2 regions of the Desulfobacula phenolica genome follow, and region 1 is predicted to be linked to the other one. Evidence: riboswitches for the same ligand, from Rfam matches in the RefSeq annotation. Region 1 holds a riboswitch; the other holds the start of a gene.
What was found. A riboswitch is a leader RNA that binds a small molecule or an ion and turns the genes downstream of it on or off. The one in region 1 is predicted to bind cobalamin.
Positions count from the first base shown of each region.

Region 2: it holds a riboswitch for cobalamin, as region 1 does, so the genes downstream of both, BLT94_RS11670 (helix-turn-helix transcriptional regulator) here and BLT94_RS10460 (MFS transporter) in region 1, are expected to answer to the same signal.

Region 1 is NZ_FNLL01000005.1:310,559-313,875, reverse strand. Features, by position in the region: gene BLT94_RS10465 (helix-turn-helix domain-containing protein) at 1-967, shown strand, start outside; cobalamin riboswitch at 1,069-1,251, shown strand; gene BLT94_RS10460 (MFS transporter) at 1,355-2,635, shown strand; gene BLT94_RS10455 (methyltransferase) at 2,632-3,317, shown strand, end outside.
Region 2 is NZ_FNLL01000006.1:168,143-171,459, forward strand. Features, by position in the region: gene BLT94_RS11665 (ABC transporter substrate-binding protein) at 1-291, opposite strand, end outside; gene BLT94_RS11670 (helix-turn-helix transcriptional regulator) at 462-1,433, opposite strand; cobalamin riboswitch at 1,722-1,907, opposite strand; gene BLT94_RS11675 (methyltransferase) at 2,152-3,186, opposite strand; gene BLT94_RS11680 (TonB-dependent receptor) at 3,215-3,317, opposite strand, start outside.

The DNA of each region.
Region 1 (3,317 bases):
AATCAATATCAGGAAGCAGGGTTCAGATTCCACCAAGCCAAATCATTTTGAAAAAATAGACATAACTCATAGCGATTCCAATGGAGAATCTTTTTTTGAAAATATCAGCCTCAGACCGGGCCTAAGATTGATTATCTCTAAACGTGAAATTTCCCGGAATTTTCGAATGATTTATGAAATTGGCAATGCCCCTGTCAGTTTCTGCTACAATCTGTCTTTTCGGAACCGCTGCACCATCACTGAAGGTGATAAAAAAGGAATGGTCATGGAAAGAGTTCCTGGAGACAGTGTGCTGGCCTATCTTCCTGAAACCAAAGGCATTATTGAAACGCTGCCGGGGAAACAAAAACTGGGGATATCAATTCATTTTTCAGTTCAATCGTTCAGAGACTTGTTCATGCAACTGCCTCAATGCCTCACTCCAATTCTTACAGACCTTAACACAACCCAATCTTTTTATCAGCAGTCCGCCTTTAACAAGGAAACCGCTCTTGTTCTTCAACAAATCATTGCCTGTCCATACCAGGGTGAAATCCAAAGGTTGTTTTTCGAGAGCAAAGCTTTAGAGCTGGTGGCACTTAAGCTAATGGAAATGGGAGAATATCAGGATAACTATCCGTCAAATTTGAGCCGCCCGGATTCGGAACAGATAAGGGAGGCATATCATATCTTAACAAGCAGGATAGAGTCTCCTCCAAGCCTCAACGATCTGAGCCGGCAGGTCGGAATCAATCGTAACAAGCTAAACCAGGGATTCAAGCTGATTTACGGAGATACTGTGTTTAACACCCTGCGCAATATACGACTTAACAGAGCAAGGACTCTCCTGCTGAACACGGAATTGAGCCTGTCAGAGATCGCCTTTTCAGTTGGATACAATAATCAGGCCAATTTCACAACAGCTTTTCGCAGACAATGCGGAAAAACCCCGAAATCAGTTCGTCTGGAATCTATAGCCCATTTATAATCTTTTTTGTGCGGCTCTCATAAAATAAAATGCATTCTGCAAAAGACTTCTCTTTGGTAAGCGGTATATTAAACATTTCATAATATGAAATTTGTTTTTCATATGCAAATATTAATGCAGTAAAAGCCTAAGAGCTTTAAGGGAAAACGGTGAAAAACCGTTGCGGACCCGCCGCTGTAACCGGGGATGAAAGCTGGAAATATGTCACTGCCTTTAAAGGCGGGAAGGCCCGGCAAATCATAAGAACCGGAAGCCAGAAGACCTGACTGCATGATTTGAATATCATTGTTCCTCCGTGGATTGGGGAGCATTAGATAATATACGTGGATTAACAACGGTATCCCGTCTTTGATTATCAAAGACGGGTTTTTTTTTTGGATAAAATTTATGACAGATGTCAATACAGGTATAATTAAAACTGCTGCCTCATTCCATTATAAAATGGGGCTGTTGTTTCTCATGTATATTGTACAAAAAATTTTTCTTTGTTTTTCATGGACCCTGATACCCATTATTTTACGCAGCCATGGAGCATCTCTTGGCAGCATTGGCTTTACTGCTCTGGTATACAGCCCCTGGGCACTTAAATTCCTTTATGCTTTTGCTGTTGATCGTTTTTACAACCTTGGCCTTGGAAGGCGCAAAAGCTGGATTGTTCCTTTGCTTATTATCTCAGAGATTATCCTGCTGTTTCTGGCAGTATTGCCACCTGAAGAAAACTTAAAATTGTTCATGATCTGCGTATTTGTACTTAATCTGATATTTGCCACCACAGATGTTGCAGTGGACGGTTATGCAACAGATATGCTTGAACCCCATGAGAGGCCCTGGGGCAATACGGTTCAGATGACGGCTTATGTCATAGCCTATATGCTGGGGGCAGGCGTTTTCCTAATTGTTTATGAGAACCAGGGATGGCTGACCACACTGCTTATGATTGCAGCGCTGCAATTGATATTGATGATCCCGGTCTTATTTCATGATGAGATATCCCTCAGATTTTTGCCCGGATCTTCTGGAATAATGGATAGATTAACTCTCAATTTACCCAGATTTTTAAGACAACCCAATATCCTGATTTTTTTAATATTCTCAGCATTGCTGACAATCTCCTGTCAGGGCGGCAGCCAATTGCGCCTGCCCCTGTTGATTGACCTGGGATTTGATCGCATTGATCTGGGGAAATTAAACATATGGGTCGGGGCTCCCATGACCATATTGGGTTCTATCTTTGGCGGTTTTTTTCTAAAAAGCCTGGGGCTGGGAAAGGTCTTTGCAATGTGCTGCACGGGAATTGCAGGGCTTAATTTTTTTTCCGCCTTCATATCTCATAATTTATCCCCCGTAATATGGCAGATCATGGTTATGACAGGATGGGACAAACTGATGACCGGTATTGTTATGGTCCTGATTTACAACACGATCATGACCTTAAGTTCGGGGCACAATTCTGCAACCCGCTATGCCATATTGTGCAGTATCACCCATCTGGCAGGCCTGGGAATTATGCCCATAACCGGAAATCTTTGTGATATTACAGGCTATTTTAAATTATATACCGGCCTTGGCACATGCGCTCTTATGACACTTTTTATGGGAATCTGTCTGCTGCGCTACCCGCTGAATTTTTTTTACCAATCCAATCAAACAAAGGAGCAACACCCATGAGTTTACCCCAAGTTAATGTTAGCCCTGAAAAACTTTATAGGATGTGTTATGCATCTGTTCAATCAAGTCTGCTACTCACAGGGATAAAGCTGAAGGTCTTCAACCACTTGTCAAAACCACAAACAGCAGATCAGCTTGCCCGGGTGATCAACGGCCATCCTAAAAACACCATGCTCTTTTTAAACGGCCTGGTAGCATGCGACTTGCTTTTAAAAAAAAGGGGGATCTATTCCAACACCCCGATTGCCCAAACATTTTTAGTGGAAGGATACTCCACCAGCCTGGGAAAAGGATTTATTCACCAGGGTAGCATGTATGGCCTTATGCCTGAAGACTTGTCCACGTTGGTTTTAAACGGCCCGCCTTCCCTGGAAAACAGGATGGATACCGGGGAAAAATGGGGGCATAATGCAACCTGGATGGCCAATAATGAAAGGTCCGGTATTGCCCAGCAGATGTCGGATATAGTGTCTGCTCTCCCTGAGTTTTCATCTTTTGAAAAGATGCTTGATCTGGGTGGAGGACCTGGAATATTCGGCATTGCCATTGTGGATAAACACCCTACCATGAAAGGGACAGTTTTTGATCAAAAACCTGTGGTGGAAGTGGCCAAAGGTTTTATTCGGGAGTATGGCCTGGAAAGCAGGATAGATGTGCTTGCCGGGGATTTCAACAAAGATTC
Region 2 (3,317 bases), on a different contig from region 1:
CATGGCAATAACAGTTAACTTTTCGATATCCGGATATAAATGTTTATCCGGTATAACCATATATCCTCTTCCAACCACTTTGTTCCAAACACCGATTAACCTGAGCGCTTCAGCAATACAGGTGCCACTAAAGGCTATACGATTAACCGGCTGTTTAATTGTTACCTCTCTCCCCATGGCATCAATTATTGTAATTTCATTTTGTCTTCCGATTGCATTGCCTGTAACAAAAAAAATAAAAAATAGTAAAAACAGACCGTATAATTTTAATACATTGTTTTCTCTAAGCATAAACTCCTCTTTCATCCACGAGAGAATTACTCCAACCGTCCTTTTCTCCTTATTTTAAAAACATGGCTCTATAATTGCATTTCCTTCTCCTTAGTACTGCGGATTTTAATTAATTCCTGAAGATATAGAACACAAATTTTGGGAATATGATAATGGTCATGTTTATTTTTTTAGCGCAATCGTCTATTTGATAAGGAAACAGCATTTTTCAAACATTTTCCGGGCGGGCAGCCAAAATATTGTTTAAATACTTTGGAAAAATGACTGAGGCTTCTGTAGCCAACCTTGTAAGCGATTTCGGTAACGTTCATTTTACCTTCATTCAAAAGGCGTCTGGCAGCCTCAAGGCGGTGGTTACGCAGATACTCAAAAGGGGAAATACCATGGAACTTACAAAAACAATGATGCAGTTTGCTGCGGCACATCCCCACGGAACGGGCAAGTTCTATCAAACCCGGTGCATTTTCCAAATCATGAGTTAACAATCGGGCGGCATGACAAACGCAATCAGCTTCATTGGGTGCTAAAACAGATTCTTCAGGATTTTGCCAATTTTCTATTTCCAGCTGTTCCATCTTGTAGGCTATCAGCTCCATGACTTTGCCTTCAATAAAAAATTTGCGGGTTAACCCGTGATAAGGACAATGCAGTATCTTGTCAAGTGCGCCCCACATGGGCTGAGAAATCATATCTGGAAAACGAAAAGAGGTTTCACTTATGTTTATCAATACGCTCATAAACTGATCCGGGTATTCCATTACAAAAGCTGACATCTGATCCAGGTCCATCAAAATCGATATTCTGATCACTCGCTCAAGGCCGATTATTTCAGTGTAACCAAGAGTGTCCGGGAAAGAAAAAAAACCGCTTTGCCCCTTTTTTACAAAAAACGATTCCTTAAAATATGGCGGATGTGACTCTATAGTCCCCGAAAGGCAGAAGCCGAATCCGAAAGAAGTACCAGACACTCCGCATTCCAAAATAGTCGGCTGGTTCAGGCTGTAATCCGCAATGACCAATCGAATACCGTAATTCAAATGAATAATTTCAATACTCCCTGTACCAATGGATGGGGGAATGTTAATCAGGTTTTTTTCTTTATTATTGGTCTGAGTAGATGGTATCAGTAATATCTTTTTCATTTGTGCTGCCTGCATCGGCATAACCCAAGTGCCATAACCGATTAGTTGAAACCCAGGATTCAAAGCTTAATAGAACCCGAGGTTTTCTTTGCGCCAAGGTATCCATATTGAATTTTAGTTTCTTGGCTTCAAGTATTATTTGCCTCCTGAGTCCATAATAAAATTTAAAAAAACGCTAACTTTCACATAGCTTGATGCAAAAAAAAATCCTCAACCAATATAAAATTGGTTGAGGATATCCGTTTTCATCCCTTAAAATCATAGTATGGCTTTCTCTGTCCACGAGAAATAAACCATTTTGTTCAGGCAGGTCTTCTGACTTCCGGTTCGTCCTACAACCGCCCCTTCCCACCTGAAATAATTCAGGCAGTGGATTTTCTGCGGCATTCGTCCCCGGTTACAGCGGCGGGCCCGTTCCCGATTTTCACGGAATTCCCTATTATGCTTTTAAGCACCAGAACAAAGTACTTAAGCTTATAATCACCGATAAAATAAAAGTCAAGCACAAATGAGAATATATCTATCTCAATTTCAGATAATGATCGGCTTATTTCATCAACTGAGAATTAAAACCGGACAAAAGCAAGAACACATAGTCGTCCTCACACTTATTAAGCCCACTTGGCAGATTACTCAATTCCTCCTATTTACTTTTTCAATTACTTCACCGTTTGTATCCTCCAGATAAAATAACCTTATTTCAAACATCCTTTGCATTTTAACGTTTCCTCCCAACATGAAACTCCGTCACCCCAAGAGGTGAAATAAACTGGTCGGTCAATGTTTTGGTACGAACCGAGTCAAAACCGGCCGCAAGCATGGCCCGGGGCAACACCTCTTCTTCAAAAGAGAAGTCCTGCCCCATCAACGAAGTAGGCAGCCAGCTGATAACCATATCAGTGGGTTGGGTTTTTTCCTCGCTCAAACCATCTGAAAAAACAATCAGGCTGCCACCGGGATTTAATGCAGCAAAGCACTTTTCCATAATTGGGGCCAGTTTTTCAGTTTCATTATAAAAATTCAAAGTATAACTGGCGATAATTGCATCATACCCCTCTCCAAACGGATCGACAGAATAATCCCCGCTTATGGTTTTCACCCGGTCTTCCATACCGTACTCCTTGATTGTCTCCTGTGCCACATCAATCACCACTGGACGATCAAACAAACAGCACTCTAACGTAGGATGTGCAGCAGCAACGGCAATCCCTATCAGGCCCGGACCGGCACCAATATCAAGAACCTTTTGCCATTGATCAAAATCGGGTAACAAGGAAAGCAAGCGGGCGATTCCTTGAGCCCGGCCGCAACGGCTACCGTTAATTGATTTGCGGGCAGAGTCCGCCCACACCTGTTCAGATACCATATCACGGCTGAGAGGAGCGCCCTCCTTGACCAACGTAAGCATCCTACCGTTCAGAGCCGGTTCGTTCCACTGATCATAGGCCAGCAGGGACTCGGCCAGGCCGGTATCTCCCCGGCTGGTAAGAAAACGCTCCGTCTGCTCAGTGTTGCAAAAAAGGCCGTCTTTTTTATACAAATACCCCAGTGCAGTCAATGCGTTGAGCAGGTATTCGGTATTTTTTGCATCACACTCAACCCGCACAGCAATATCAGAAGCACTTTGCGGTTCGGGCAGAAGATCAAAAAGGCCCAACTGCAAAGCTGTTTTAACCGTTTCCCAGCGAATTGCAATATAGGGCAGTTCATGATAATTCAATTCTGGAAAATCTGTCGGCAACGATTTTTTCATGGATTATTCCTTATAAAAAATGTTAAGTTTAAAACCTGTAAACCGCCTGCAGGCCAATTTCTCTGGGATCACTGTAGATCGTATACATCCCGCCGTAATACCCCACTAAATCATATTCCTTGTCAAAAAGA